Regions from separate parts of the Micromonospora sp. NPDC000668 genome, predicted to be linked through region 2. Evidence: riboswitches for the same ligand, from Rfam matches in the RefSeq annotation. Region 2 holds a riboswitch; each other region holds the start of a gene.
What was found. A riboswitch is a leader RNA that binds a small molecule or an ion and turns the genes downstream of it on or off. The one in region 2 is predicted to bind cyclic di-AMP.
Positions count from the first base shown of each region.

Region 1: it holds a riboswitch for cyclic di-AMP, as region 2 does, so the genes downstream of both, ACFY29_RS12435 (coiled-coil domain-containing protein) here and ACFY29_RS08325 (coiled-coil domain-containing protein) in region 2, are expected to answer to the same signal.
Region 3: it holds a riboswitch for cyclic di-AMP, as region 2 does, so the genes downstream of both, ACFY29_RS27680 (transglycosylase family protein) here and ACFY29_RS08325 (coiled-coil domain-containing protein) in region 2, are expected to answer to the same signal.
Region 4: it holds a riboswitch for cyclic di-AMP, as region 2 does, so the genes downstream of both, ACFY29_RS14665 (NlpC/P60 family protein) here and ACFY29_RS08325 (coiled-coil domain-containing protein) in region 2, are expected to answer to the same signal.

Region 1 covers NZ_JBIAYP010000002.1:634,519-638,227, forward strand. Annotated here, with positions in the region: gene ACFY29_RS12425 (copper-translocating P-type ATPase) at 1-406, opposite strand, end outside; gene ACFY29_RS12430 (YibE/F family protein) at 718-2,106, shown strand; cyclic di-AMP (ydaO/yuaA leader) riboswitch at 2,273-2,404, shown strand; gene ACFY29_RS12435 (coiled-coil domain-containing protein) at 2,408-3,427, shown strand; gene ACFY29_RS12440 (carbonic anhydrase) at 3,483-3,709, opposite strand, start outside.
Region 2 covers NZ_JBIAYP010000001.1:1,797,750-1,801,458, reverse strand. Annotated here, with positions in the region: gene ACFY29_RS08330 (hypothetical protein) at 1-541, opposite strand, end outside; gene ACFY29_RS08325 (coiled-coil domain-containing protein) at 660-1,721, opposite strand; cyclic di-AMP (ydaO/yuaA leader) riboswitch at 1,727-1,858, opposite strand; gene ACFY29_RS08320 (cation diffusion facilitator family transporter) at 2,002-2,919, opposite strand; gene ACFY29_RS08315 (HelD family protein) at 3,026-3,709, opposite strand, start outside.
Region 3 covers NZ_JBIAYP010000006.1:58,568-62,276, forward strand. Annotated here, with positions in the region: gene htpG (molecular chaperone HtpG) at 1-1,117, shown strand, start outside; cyclic di-AMP (ydaO/yuaA leader) riboswitch at 1,406-1,575, shown strand; gene ACFY29_RS27680 (transglycosylase family protein) at 1,575-2,222, shown strand; gene ACFY29_RS27685 (hypothetical protein) at 2,307-2,660, opposite strand; gene dinB (DNA polymerase IV) at 2,770-3,709, opposite strand, start outside.
Region 4 covers NZ_JBIAYP010000002.1:1,093,646-1,097,354, reverse strand. Annotated here, with positions in the region: gene ACFY29_RS14670 (N-acetylmuramoyl-L-alanine amidase) at 1-1,027, opposite strand, end outside; cyclic di-AMP (ydaO/yuaA leader) riboswitch at 1,262-1,398, shown strand; gene ACFY29_RS14665 (NlpC/P60 family protein) at 1,411-2,451, shown strand; gene dcd (dCTP deaminase) at 2,525-3,103, opposite strand; gene ACFY29_RS14655 (pyridoxamine 5'-phosphate oxidase family protein) at 3,203-3,709, shown strand, end outside.

The DNA of each region.
Region 1 (3,709 bases), on a different contig from region 2:
CGAAGGCTCCCAGGCTGGTGGCCAGCGACGCGGTGTAGGCGACGGTTATCGCCATCGCGACCAGCAGCATCATGCCCGGCGCCCGGTCCCGCACCTCGCGGACCGCACCGACCAGGAACGGCCAGCCACCCCACCAGAACACAACCGAGCCGAGCACCGGCCCGACCCAGGAGCGCCCCGGTACGTCCAGCCGGAGGCCGAGCCGGTCCAGCACCAGGTCGCTCGTCAGCACCACCGGGACGGTGAGCACCAGGCAGACCCAGAACCGACGGCGGAACATCGCCGGGTCGTGCCCGGCGTGCTTGTCATGCCCGGCGTGCTCGTCATGCTGCTTCGGCCCGGCGGACCCGGCGTGCTGCTGGTGACTGCCGGGACGGTCGGGCTCGGGCTGTGACGGAGCGGACATGACTCCAACATGCCGGTCCGGTCACCGCCGTGCGGGCGGTTCGACCGCGCGACACCGCGCCACAACCTGCGTCCGCGGGTCGGGCTGGCTAGCATTTCCCACGATGGCCCTCCGGACCTCGCTACGCAGTCGGGCGCCGACGCCGCCACGATGTGGCGTCGCCTCCGGTCGACCGCGCCGAGCACTCACCGTCCGTAGTCGTCATGTCGCCACCCAGCGATTCGTCATGCCCGTCGCCGCATTCCCGCGGCGGCGGTGAACCGACCGGCCCGCCGGCACGTACCCCGCACCGGATCGTTGGGAGTCTCGCATTGGGTTCCGACCACAGCCGTTCCACTCCGTCCGCCCCGCCCCGGGTACGACGGATCCTCATCGCGACCGTGGTACCGCTCTTCGTCGCCACCGTGCTCGCCGCGGTGGTGCTCTGGCCACGCGACGGGTCGCCGCAGACCGCCGGGGGCACGGACGTGCCGCGCTACCACGGCACGGTGACCCGGGTGGTGACCGAGCCGTGCCCGCCGGCCGCACCGAGCCCCGAGGGCACGCCGGACGCCGGGGCCGGGCTGTGCGGCACCGTGGACGTCCGGGTGGCCGACGGGCCGGCTGCCGGCCAGCAGGTCCAGACGCCGGTGCCGGACGGACCCGGCGCACCCCGGGTCGAGGTCGGTGACGAGGTCATCCTGGTCGAGCTGACCGATCCGGCCGATCCCGTCGCCAGCAGCTGGAACATCGCGGAGCACCAGCGCGGCACGCCGTTGGTCTGGCTGGCGGTGGTCTTCGCCGCCGCGATCGTCGCGTTCGGCCGGTGGCGGGGCCTGGCCGCGCTGGCCGGGCTGGCCGCCAGCTTCGCCATCCTGCTCACCTTCGTGCTCCCGGGGATCGGCGCTGGCCGATCACCGCTGCTGGTGGCGGTGGTCGGCGCCGCCCTGATCATGTTCGTGGTGCTCTACCTGACGCACGGGGTCACCGCGCAAACCTCGGTCGCGGTGCTCGGCACCCTGGGCAGCCTGGTGTTGACCGGCGTGCTCGCCACCATCGCCACCGCCGCCACCCACCTCACCGGCTTCGGCAGCGAGGACGCCACCACGCTGTCGATGTTCCAGGCCAACGTGGACCTGCACGGCCTGCTGCTCGCCGGGATCATCATCGGCTCGCTCGGGGTCCTCGACGACGTGACGGTCACCCAGGCGGCCACCGTCACCGAGCTGGCGAACGCCAACCCCGGGCTGACCCGGTTGCAGCTCTACCGGGCGGCCACCCGAGTCGGCCGGGCGCACATCGCCTCCACCGTCAACACCATCGTGCTGGCGTACGCGGGTGCCTCACTGCCGCTACTGCTCCTGCTCACCGCCGACTCGCGACCGCTCGGGCAGATCCTGACCAGCGAGTTCCTCGCGCAGGAGATCGTCCGCAGCGCGGTCGCCACGCTCGGCCTCATCGCCGCCGTACCGCTGACCACCGGACTGGCCGCCGTGGTGACCGCAGCCGGCCGGTCGGGTGCCGAGCCGCCCGCCGACCCGGCCGCCGAGCCGCCCGCCGAGCGACCCAGGCCGGACCGCGCGGAGGCACTGGCCGCACTCAGCTCACCGCGCACGGGTCGACCCGACCCAACCGGACCCGATCCGACGCGGGCCACACCCCCAACCACCGCCACCGACCGGTGGCACGAGCCGGACAGGAGCACGGAGACGGCATGGTGACACTCCTCAGCGTGACGAGGTGGGGCATCCGCCCTGAGAACCGCGTCACTGGTCACTCAGCGCCATGGCGAAATGACGCTTTTAGTCGGCATCTGGACGTAGCTCAGCCGGTCGACTCTCGGGTAACCTCGCTGCCGGTTACCGCTGAAGGCGCGACGCAGCGCCTGCGGTGCCACCGCCCAATCGCCAGCTGGCGAGCCGGGGACCCAGGCACGTGGGGTGAATCCGCGTCAGCGGTAGGGGCCACTTCCGCCCCGAACCCGTCAGCTAACCCGGTCGGCGGTCGACGGAAGGGAATATTGTGACGGCACCCCTACGCCGCTGGTTGACACCCGTGGTGGCCGTGATCGCCGCACTGACCGTGCTCGCCGGCCCCCTCCCGGCGCACGCCGCCCCGACGACCCCCACACCGTCCGGGCACGAGGAGGACGGCGAGCCCGCGCTGCTCAACGACGTGATCGAGAAGGCCAACCGCGACTACTCCGCCGCCAAGTCCAAGTTGGACAAGTCCAAGAAGCGGCAGATTGAGCTGGCGGCGGAGGTCGACCGGGCCAACGCGGAGTTGAAGAAGCTGGCCCCCCAGGTCGGGCAGATCGCCGCCCAGTCGTACCGGACCGGCCGGATCGGCGCGATCGCGATGCTGTTGGAGAGCGACGCCCCCGACTCGTTCGTCCAGCGCGCCGCGGTGCTCGACGAGATGAACATGGTCAACGAGAAGAAGCTCTCCGAGGTCAACACGGTGAAGTCCCGCGCCGAGCAGGCCAAGCTGGCCCTCGACGCGGAGGTCCGCGAGCAGCAGAAGCAGACCGCCCTGATGGCGAAGGAGAAGCGCGACGCCGACAAGGCACTCGCGCTGGTCGGTGGGAAGGGCTTCACCGGCGGCCTGGTGTCGGCGACCTCACCGGTCGCCCGGATCGGGCCCAACCGGACCGCCGACGGTGACTGGAAGTCCGAGTCGTGCAGCGAGAACGACCCCACCACCTCCGGCTGCGTCACCCCGCGCACGCTGCACGCGTACAAGGAGGTCAAGCGGGCCGGCTTCAACCGGTTCGTCGGCTGCTACCGCTCCGGCGGGCCGTGGGAGCACCCGAAGGGCCGCGCCTGCGACTGGTCGTTGCAGAAGAGCGGCTTCAGCCCGTGGCACAACGAGGACACCCGGACGTACGGCAACAACGTGGCCGCGTTCCTCATCCGCAACGCCGACCGGCTCGGTATCTACTACGTGATCTGGAACCGACAGATCTGGTTCCCGGCGACCGGCTGGAAGTCGTACAGCGGGCCGTCGAACCACACCGACCACGTACACATGTCGATGCTCTGACCGCATGTCCACCCGTCGAAGGGCCGTCCCGCGTCGCGGGGCGGCCCTCGTCGCGTCAGGCGGCGGCGGGCGCGGTCGGGCCGGCCGCCGTGCTGGGCCCGGTCGGTACGTCGAGCGCCGTGGCGGTAGCCGGCACTGCGGCCACCGGGCGCACCACGCCGGCGGCGAGCCGGTACGACACCCCCACCACCGCGCAGCGCCCCTGCGCCACCTCGGCTGCCAGCACGGGCGACTGGCCGAGCAGCGCCTCGACGGTCTGCGCGATGTGGATGTCGACGATGC
Region 2 (3,709 bases):
GGCCCGCGATGGTGGGCCATGCGCCGGGCCCGGCGCCCTGCCGATCACGGCCGGTCCGGCCGGCGGCGGTGGGCCGCGCGACCGGTCGTCGCCCCCACGGCTTGTACGTGGAGAGCACCGTCGCAATGATCATCAGGCTGGTCGACACCGCAGGTGCGATCACCAGGTCGGCGCGGTCCCGGGCGGGCAGGGCGACGCCCAGCGCACCGGCGTGCCGCAGGTTCGGGGTGAGCAGGAACAGCACCAGGCCGACCATCACCGTGGTGATCACCAGCTTGGTCAGGACCCAGCGGTAGCGCAGCAGGCCCCACGGGGTGAGCACTGCGCTGGCCACGCCGACCAGCCAGACCAGCACGCTCAGCGGAGCGAACAGCACGGTGCCGACCAACGCGGCGGCCGGGTAGACGACGGCCGGGTCGGCACCGCGCAGCGCCGCGACGCCGAGGGTGAGCAGCACCAGGTCGGTGCCGAGCCAGCCGAGCGACGTGACCAGGTGCAGGGTGAGCAGCGCCTTGCGAGCGCTGGGCGGTAGTCGACGCATACGAGCGATGCTGCCGCCGGACCCGGCCGGGGTCGTCCGACCGCCGGCGACATCCGGGGTACGCCCGCTGACGTACTCCGGCCGGCGCCCCGCTCAGCGGGGCGCCGGCCGGGTCGGGTCAGTACACCGACAGGTGTACGTGGTTGGTGTGGTCGCTGGACGGGTCGCCACCCGCCCCGCTGTACGACTTCCACCCGCTGCTGGGCAGCCAGATCTGCCGGTACCAGATCACGTACAGCACGGCGAGCCGGTCGGCGTTGCGGATGAAGTAGGCGGCCAGGTTGTTGCCGTACGTCTTGTCGCCGCCGGTGGCGTCCCCGCCGAAGCCGTTCGTCTGCGCGGCGAAGTCGCAGGCCCGGCCCTTCGGGTGTTCACCGGAGCCGCCGGAGCGGTGGCAGGACACGTACCGGGTGAAGCCGGCGGCCTTGGCCTGGTTGAGCGCGTGCAGGGTGCGCGGGGTGATGCAGCCGGTGGCCGGGGTGGGGTCGTTGACGCTGCACGACTCGGACGGCCAGGAGCCGTCGGAGTTGCGCGGCGCGGCCTGGGCGTTGGCGGCGGAGGTGCCCCGGTTGGAGCCGCTGTCGGCCGTGGTCTGGTTGGTGGTAGCCACTTTCAGGGCCCGTTCGGCCTGGTCCTTGCGCTTGGCCATCACGGTGACCTGCTTGCGCTGTTCGCGGATCTCGCCGTCCAGGGCCACCCGGGTGCGGTTGGCCTCGTCCTTGGTGGCGAGCAGTTCGCGCAGCACCCGGTCCTCGTTGGCGGCGACCGCGTCCAGCGCGGCGGCCCGGTCCATGAAGCCCTCCGGGGTGTTGCTGTTGAGCAACGCCGACATCGTGCCGAGCCGGCCGGTGCGGTAGGCCACCCCGGCGATCTCGCCGACCTTGCCGCTGCGTTCGGTCAGCTCGGTCTCGGTGGTCTTCAGTTGGGTGGTGAGCTGCTGCTGCCGCTGGACGGAGGTGTCCAGGGCGCGCTTCGCGTCCAGGTAGCCCTTGCTGGCCGCCTCCAGTTGGGCCCGCAGCGCCGGGGTGCCACCCTCCTCGTCGCCGTCGGGTGCTGCGGCGGCCCGCAGGGCGGTCTGGGGAGCGGCCGAGGCGGCGCCGGCCGGGAGTGCGACGCCGAGGGCGAGCATCGCGACGATCAGGGCCGCCAGTCGGGCGGCGGGCGGTCGTGCTGGTGCCACTACGCATGTCCTTCCGTCAGCCGCCGACCGGGTTAGCTGACGGGTTCGGGACGGAAGATCCCTACCGCTGACGCGGATGCACCCCAGGAACATGGTTCCCCGGTTCGCCCGCTCGGGCGATTAGGCGGCGGCCGCCACCGGCGCCGTTAGGGCGCCGCCGGGTGGAGGCCGGGACCGAGCCTACCGGGGCCGGTGGGACTGATGCAGCCGATGTGACGGACGGTGCGTGCGTCGTCACGATAAATTCGGGCGAAGTTGAGGAAAGCTCCAGAAAAAGGCGTTACCACCGGATCGAACCGCAGGCCCCGGGGGCGGCGCCGGGCTCGATCTGCAACGTCGCGTGCTCGATCCGGAAATCCTCATGCAGGGCGGTACGCGCCGCGGTGAGCACCGCGCCGACCTCCGCGTCGGGCGCCATCGTCAGGTGTGCGGAGGCCACCTCCATGCCCGAGGTGAGCGTCCAGACGTGCAGGTCGTGCACCTCGACCACGCCGGGCACCGCGGCCAGCCGGTCGTGTACGGCGGTCACCTGGAGGTGTTCCGGGGCGGCCTGCACCAGGATGCGGACCGCGGCCCGCCCCAGCCGCCAGGTGCGCGGCAGGATGAACACGCCGATGGCGACCGCGACGAGCGGGTCGGCCCACCACCAGTCCGTGACCTGGATGAGCAGCGCCGCGCCGATCACGCCGAGCGAGCCGAGCAGGTCGCCGAGCACCTCCAAGTAGGCGCCCTGGAGGTTGATGCTCTCCCGGGCACCTGAGCGGAGCAGGGCGAAGGCGGCCAGGTTGGCGAGCAGGCCGAGCGTGGCCACCGCGAGCATCGGGCCGGCCAGCACCTCGTGCGGGTCGCCGAACCGGCCGATCGCCTCGATCACCACGTAGACCGCCACGCCGGAGAGCAGCACGGCGTTGGCCAGTGCGGCGAGCACCTCGAGCCGGTAGAGCCCGAAGGTGCGCTGCGGGTCGCCCGTGGTCCGCTGGGTGGCGGTGATCGCGGCGAGCGCCATCCCGATGCCGAGCACGTCGGTGAACATGTGCCCGGCGTCGGAGAGCAGGGCCAGTGAGCCGGTGTGGAAGGCGGCCACCGCTTCGACCACCATCAGGGCGGCGAGCAGCCCGAACGCCGTCCAGAGTCGGCCCCGGTGCTGGTGCGCGGCGTTGGCGACCGACGCATGGTGGTGGTCATGACCTGCGCCCACGAAACCACCCTCCGCCGTCGGTCCGGATTTGGTCAAATGTATGCGCACATCGCTATGTATGCAAGTGTAAGGCCGACGGTCGCCCGGTGGGGGCTACCGCCGCAGGTCAGCCGATCGGGTCGATGGTGGTGAGCCGCTGAGTGGCCCGGGAGAGCGCGACGTAGAGGGTGCGCACGCCCGCGCCCGGATCCGCCCGGATCTCGCTCGGGGCGACCAGCACCACCCCGTCGTACTCCATGCCCTTGGCCTCCAGGCTGGTCACCACCTGCAGCCGCGGCGCGCCGAGCACGCCGAGCCAACCGGCGACCTCGTCGCGGCGGGGGACCGGCGTGATCACCCCGACCGTGCCCTCGACCTCGGCCAGCAGGCCGGTGGCCGCCTCCACGATCGCGGTCTCCAGCGCGGTGGGGGGCACCACCAGCTCGACCGGATCGACCCCGGTGGAGCGGACGGCTGTCGGCAGCAGCAGGTCGGGGTAGAGCCGGCGGATCTCCGCCGCTGCCACCGCGAAGATCTCCGACGAGTTGCGGTAGTTGGTGGTCAGCGTGAAATCGTGCCGCTTGCGCCGGCCCAACGCGTGGTCACGGGCCCGGTCCAGCTCCTCCGGGTCGCCGGTCCACGCGGTCTGCGCCGGATCGCCCACCACGGTCCAGGAGGCCAACCGGCCGCGCCGGCCGATCATGCGCCACTGCATCGGCGAGACATCCTGTGCCTCGTCCACCACCACGTGCGCGTACTCCCGATAGTCCGCCGGACGCTCCCGGGCCGACGCCCGGGCGGCCCGCTGCCG
Region 3 (3,709 bases), on a different contig from region 2:
CCCGCTCGAGGTCGTGCACATGAAGGGCGAGGGCACCTTCGAGTACGAGGCGCTGCTGTTCCTGCCCAGCCACGCCCCGCTGGACCTGTTCGCCCCGCAGGGCCGCCGCGGCGTCCAGCTCTACGTCAAGCGCGTGTTCATCATGGACGACTGCGAGGCGCTGGTCCCCACCTACCTGCGCTTCGTCAAGGGTGTGGTCGACGCGCACGACCTGTCGCTGAACATTTCCCGGGAGATCCTCCAGCAGGACCGGCAGATCCAGATCGTCCGCCGCCGGCTGGTCCGCAAGGTCCTCGCCACCGTCCGCGACCTCAAGGTCAACCACCCCGAGCGCTACCGCACCTTCTGGACCGAGTTTGGCGCGGTGGTCAAGGAAGGGCTGATCGACGACGCCGACAACCGCGACACCCTGCTGGAGATCCTGTCGGTGGCCTCCACTCACGACCCGGCCGAGCCCACCGACCTGGCCGGCTACGTCGCACGGATGAAGGACGGCCAGAACGACATCTGGTACGCCACCGGCGACTCCCGGGCCACCATCGAGAACTCCCCGCACCTGGAGGCGTTCCGGGCCAAGGGCCACGAGGTGCTGCTGCTCACCGACCAGGTCGACGAGGTGTGGGTCGAGCGGGTCGGCGAGTACGACGGCCGCCCGCTGCGCTCGATCGCCAAGGGCGAGGTCGACCTGGACACCGACGAGGAGAAGCAGCAGGCCGAGGCCGAGCGTGAGCAGCAGCGACAGGAGTTCGCCGCACTGCTCGACTGGCTGGGCACCACGCTGGCAGAGAGCGTCCGGGAGGTCCGCCTGTCGTCCCGGCTGACCACCTCACCGGCCTGCGTCGTCGGCGACGCGCACGATCTCACCCCGACCCTGGAGAAGATGTACCGGGCCATGGGACACGAGATCCCGTCCACGAAGCGGATCTTGGAGATCAATCCCGGTCACGCACTGGTCGCGGGGCTGCGCAAGGCGCACGAGCAGGGCGGCGACTCCGCTGCTCTGACCGAGACCGCCGAGTTGCTGTACGGCCTGGCGGTGCTCGCCGAGGGCGGCGAGCTTGCCGACCCGGCCCGGTTCACCCGGGCGCTCGCCGACCGGCTGGCCCGCACCCTCTGACCGGTTGACCCGTCCGGCCGGCGGGCCGCCCGATCAACGGGCTCCGCCGGCCGGGCCGCACGGTGGCCCGCTACCCGCGCTCCCAGCGGGCGAACACTCCCGCGCTCCGCCACGTCGCCTGAGACAACGACCTGGTCGGAAACGGTCCATGATGGTCACTGCACAGTCTCCGGTCGCCCGCAACCGCTGCGTGGACCGCCCCGCGTGCCCCGGTGAAGAAGTTCACAGGGGGTGGGCGATCGTCACCGACGGTGCCTAACGTCGGTCAGGTTCGCCGATGCGGACACCGCCACCGGTACGCCAAATCCTGCCGCCGGTCGGCCGGCCAGTCATCCAGGCAGGAGCGGGGGACCCAGGTTCCTCGGTGCACGTCACCTCGGGGTGAAGCCGCCACCGCGCGGCCGGGCTCCTCGGCCCGAACCCGACAGCTCACCTCGTCGGCGTGGAGGAAGCTCACATGACATCTGAATACACGCCCCGTCACCGACGGGTCACCACCCGCCGCGTCGCCGTCGGCACGCTGGCCGTCGGCGCGGTCACCGGGGCCGTCGCCCTCTTCGGGCCGGCAGCCCCGGCCCAGGCCGCGGTCAACTGGGACGCGATCGCCCAGTGCGAGTCCAGCGGCAACTGGCACATCAACACCGGCAACGGCTACTACGGCGGGCTGCAGTTCTCGCAGAGCACCTGGGCCGGTTACGGCGGCAAGAAGTACGCCGCCCGCGCCGACCTGGCCAGCCGTGGTGAGCAGATCGCCGTCGCCGAGAAGGTGCTCGACGGGCAGGGCATCGGTGCCTGGCCGACCTGCGGCAAGAAGGGCGGCTCGTCGAGCGGCTCCGCCACGAAGTCGACCGGGAAGTCGTCGACGAAGACCACCAAGCCGCAGGAGCGGTCGTCGCGCGGCGAGCAGCCGGCGACCCGCAACCACCAGCGCACCGCGCCGACGACGGGCGGCGAGACGTACCTGGTCAAGCCGGGCGACACGCTGTCGGAGATCGCCCAGACCCACCGGGTGGCCGGCGGCTGGCAGGCCCTGTACGAGGGCAACCGACAGCTGATCGGCGCCGACGCGGGTCTGATCTTCCCGGGTCAACGGCTCAGCCTCTGACGCACGAGCCCGCGGGCGCTCGACCGGAGTCCGGTTGAGCGCCCGCAGGCGTGTGTCGAGCAGGGGTGCCCCGGCAGGTGGTCGTCAGGCGGCCGAGGCGGCCGCCCCTGGACGCGAGCCGGCCGACCAGGCGCGGCGCGGGGCCGGAGCGTCCGTCGCCGACCAGTCAGCGTCTGCGGTGCCATCCTCGCCCCGCTCGGCAGAGGCTGTGGCCGGTGCGTCTGTCGCACCACGGGACAGCTGGAGCGACTGTTCAGCGTTCCTGCGAGCAGCGCACGGCCACGGCTGGCCGGCGCAGAGCAGGTTGCCGCAGGCGCCGTCCTCGTCCGGCTCGTGTGCGCTGAGCACGTCGACCGCGAGCTGCCAGAGCAGCGGGTCGGTCAGGTCGCCGGGACGCTGCTCGTGGCGGCTCGGACGGTTGCTGGTGTCGTCGGGCATGGTGGTCCCCCCTGTCAGGCTGTTCCTCTCAAGAGTCACCCCATCCGCCGGCCGCTAAACCGCCGACCTGCTGCGATGTGTCTCTGATCGCAGGCCGACCGCCCTTCGGTCAGTCCGGCAGAAGGGGCATCTCGACGCCCGGCTCCCGGCCGAGCAGCACCGCTCGGGTCAGCGCCGTCGACCCGAACCGGTCGCGGACAGCGTCCACCGCGGCGTCCAACTCCGCCCCCGGGTCGTGGTGGAACGGCAGCTCGGGCTGGACCGGGTTGTCGTCCAGGTTGCCCACCGAGACGCCGATCAGTGTGACGCCCCGCCGGTCGATCTCGGGCAGTGCGGCTCGCAGCAGCGCCCGTGCGGCGGCGAGCAGCGGGGTGGTGTCCGCCGTCGCCTTGCCTACGGTGTGCGAACGGGTGGCCCGCGTGTAGTCGCCGAAGCGCAGCCGCAGCACCACCGTGCGCCCGGACCGTCCGGCCGCCCGCATTCGCCGGGTGACCCGGTCGACCAGGCCGGCCAGGATGGCGTCCAGCTCTGCCGGCGCGTGCGGCGTACGGCTCAGCGCGTGCTGCGCGCCCATCGAGCCGCGCCGGCGGCCGACCTGGACCGCCCGGGGGTCGCGGTTGTGCGCCAGGGCGTGCAGGTGTCGACCGGCACCGGCGCCGAGCAGTGACACCAGCGCCGCCTCGCCGAGCCGGGCCACCTCCCCGACGGTACGGATCCGTCGTTCCCGCAGCTTCGCGGCGGTGATCGGGCCGACACCCCAGAGCCGTTCCACCGGCAGCGGGTGCAGGAACGCCAGCTCGGCGTCGGGCGCGACGACCAGCAGCCCGTCCGGCTTCGCCACCCCGCTGGCCACCTTTGCCAGGAACTTCGTCCGGGCCACGCCCACCGTGATCGGCAGGTGGATCCGCTCGCGGACCTCCCGGCGCAGCCGCTCGGCGATGTCGGCCGGCGGCCCGGCCAGCCGGCGCAGGCCGCCGACGTCCAGGAACGCCTCGTCGATGGAGAGCCCCTCGACCAGCGGGGTGGTCTCTCGGAAGATCTCGAACACC
Region 4 (3,709 bases), on a different contig from region 2:
CGATGTCCTTGGCCTTGATGTGCTGGGCCACGTAGCCGTCCACCGAGCGCAGCGTGTAGTGCCAGCCCAGATAGTCCGCCTGCTTGACCAGGTCGACGCTGGGCGCGAAGTAGCCCTCGGTGTCGTGGATGACGATGTACTCGATCTTCTGCTGTGCCGGCCGGTTGCCCAGGTCGTGGTTGCCGTAGTCGCTGGCACCCGGCCCGTACTTCTCGTAGGGCGCGGGAATCCACTCGCAGGCGAGGCGGACCGGGCACTCCAGCCCGTCCGGCCGCTCCGCACGCCGCAGCCCGAGCCGGTGCAGCACACCGGCGTCCGGGCTGACCGCCCGGGCGGTCAGGGTGACCTGGTGGCCGTCGTCGGTCCGCCGGCTCGCGCCGACGCGGATCTGGTCGTACACCTCGTCGGCGAAGGCCGCCGCGGCGGCCTCGGTGTCGGCGCCGGAGTACCGGGCTACCGCGCCGTACCAGGCACCGGGGTCACTCACCGCACCGACCGGGCCGCCGAGATCCCTCTGGTACGAGGAGAGCAGCGCGGCCCCACCCCGGATGTTGGCGGCCGGATCGGAGCGGAGCGTCTGCGCGCCGACTCCGACGAGGCTTGCCGCGGCCTGGAGGGTCTGCAGCGCCGCCGCCGCGGGCGGGGCCTGCCGTGATCCCGTCACCGTGGGCGCGGTGACCGTCAGCGGCCGGGACTCGTCGCCGCGCGGGTCCTCGCCCTCGTCGACGTGGCCACCGGCGGGCAGCGTGGTGACGTGAGCGGCGTCGGTCAGGTGCAGTGGGCCGTAGCCGCCACTGGTGCTCGGGGTGCCGAGATGGGTGTCCCAGCGGGACTCCAGATACGACACGCCGAGCAGGATGCTCTCCGGCACGCCGTACTCGGCCGCCGCTGCGGCGTACTGCTGCTGGCGGTCGGCGACGGGCGCGGCGACGGCCGGGCCGGACGGTAGCGGCACCGCGGTCGCGGCGGCGACCACGGCGACGGCGAGCAGTGCGCGCCGGCCGGTCGACAGGGCTGAATGGTGCATCGAACCCCCTAGATATCGCGGGTGCAGGTGAGGTCACCTTCGCGCCGCCCGGGAGCTCGCGTCAATACCTTTCCATCTATCGAAGCGGTCGGAAAGAAATTTTCGCGTACGGTCCGTGACCCCTTCCAACCGGTACGGAGTGTCACGGCCGCACGGGTTGCGGATCGGTAACAGCCGTCTCTACTCTGGTCATTCGTCGGCCCGATAGCAGTTCCGCCCAGCCCGGGTGGTGACGGACCGACACCGCCGAGTCGCTTCCGAGCGAACCGGGGACCCAGGTTTTCCCGGGGTGAATCCGCGGCCATCGCGGTAGGGCGCCAACTTCCCGCCCGAACCCGTCAGCTAACCCGGTAGGCGGTCAGGAAGAAGGAGTACGGAACCCGGTGGCACTCCATGCCCCGCGGCCGTCGTCCGAGCGGTCGGCGTCAGCCGGCCCGACGTCGATCGTGCCGCGCTCACGCTGGTCCCGCTTCACCACCGCTCTCGCCGCACTGGTCGGCGTCGCCGTCGTCCTGACCGGCAGCGCCACGGCGGCCCACGCGGACCCGTCTGTCGCCGAGATCGAGCGCCAGATCGACGCCGACTGGAACAAGCTCGAACCGATCATCGAACGACACAACGCCACCCGGGCCGACCTGGCCGTCAAGCGCAAGCAGGCCGACGCGCTGGCCGCCCGGATCGCCCCACTGGAGCGCCAGGTCGACGCTGCCATGGACAAGGTCAGCGCCCTCGCCGTCCGCGCGTACAAGGGCGAGAACGTCTCCACCGTCAACGCGGTGCTGGGCAGCCGATCGCCCAGCGAGGTCGTCGGTCAGCTTGAGATGCTCGACCGGTTCGCGCACAACCAGCAGCAGGACGTCCGGCAGGTCGCCGACCTGCGCGACGAGTTGGCCCGGCAGAAGGCGCCGCTGGACGAGATGGTGACCCAGCTGACCCGGACCGAGGCCCAACTGGCCGCGAAGAAGAAGCAGATCAACGAGGAGATCGACCGGCTGCAGAAGCTGCGCCTCAAGGTGTACGGCAACGGCGGTGGCGGTCCGCTGCGTCCGGCGCCCTGCCCGGCCAGCTACCCCGGCGGCGGTGCCGGCGTGGCCGTCAAGTTCGCCTGCGCCCAGATCGGCAAGCCCTACGTCTGGGGTGCCGAGGGCCCGAACTCGTACGACTGCTCCGGGCTGATGCTGGCCGCGTGGGCCAAGGCCGGGGTGTCGCTGCCGCACAACGCCGCCCAGCAGAGCCGGGTGACCAAGGACGTCAGCAGGGCCGACCTGCGCGCCGGTGACCTGGTCTTCTACTACAGCGACATCCACCACGTCGGGATGTACGTGGGCAATGGCTGGGTCGTGCACGCCTCGCAGGCCGGCCAACCGGTCAAGATGAAGAAGGTCGACGACGGCCCGATCCACAGCTACGGCCGCCCGGGCTGATCCCGGATGATCGGGGGCCCGTCGCGATCCGTCGCGGCGGGCCCTCGTCGTCTGTCCGTCGTGCCCTACCGAGTCAGCGGGTGGGCCAGGCGCGCCAGTTCTGCCAGGCGCGGCTCGGCGTCGGCCCGCGCTGACCCTGGTAGCGCGAGCCGTAGACCACCGAGCCGTACGGGTGCTCGGCCGGCGAGGAGAGCCGGAAGATGCAGAGCTGCCCGATCTTCATGCCCGGCCAGAGGGTGATCGGCAGGTTCGCCACGTTCGACAGCTCCAACGTCACGTGACCGGAGAAGCCCGGGTCGATGAACCCAGCGGTGGAGTGCGTGAGCAGGCCGAGCCGGCCCAGGCTCGACTTGCCCTCCAGCCGGCCGGCGAGCTGGTCGCCGAGCGAGATGACCTCCAGCGTCGAGGCGAGCACGAACTCCCCCGGGTGCAGCACGAACGGCTCGCCGTCCGGCACCTCCACCGCCGAGGTCAGGTCGTCCTGCTGCATGGCGGGGTCGATGTGCGTGTAGAGATGGTTGTTGAAGACCCGGAACAGCCGGTCGAGTCGTACGTCGATGCTGGACGGTTGGACCAGGGTGGGCTCGAACGGCTCCAGGCCCAGCGTGCCGGCCTTGATCTCGGAGACCAGGTCGCGGTCGGAGAGCAGCATCGGACCACCATAGCGGCGTTGGCGGCAACGGCCAGATCCGGTGCCGGTGACCAGCGCGTCGAGGTCGCTACTCGTACATTTGTTCGATAGAATGCGTGCATGGCTTCCTGGTCCGATTTCGCCGCCGACGAGCCCCGACTCGCCGACGGGATCCGCGTTCTCCTCCAGCAGTACGGGCCGGGCTTCGGCTACCTGGCCACGGTCCGCGCCGACGGCGGGCCCCGGGTCCATCCGGTCTCCCCGGTCATCACCGACGAAGGGCTGTTCTGCTTCATCGTCGACTCGCCCAAGCGTCGCGACCTCGAACGGGACGGCCGCTACGCGCTGCACTCGTTCCCCCCGGAGGAGAGCGACGACGAGGCGTACGTGGCGGGGCGCGCCTGGCCGGTGACCGACCCGGCCCGGGTGGCCCAGTTGGCGCGCAGTGCCCGGGCGGCCCCGCAGGTCGACTGGCGGCTGTTCGAGTTCACCGTCGACGTGGCGATGCTGGCCCGCCGCGAGCAGCACAGCGCCGGTGTCCCGGGTGGCGCTCCGGGTGGGCCGGCCGTTCAGGTCTGGCTCGACCCGCACGCCCCGCCCGCGGCGTCCGAGCAGACCGCCTTACCG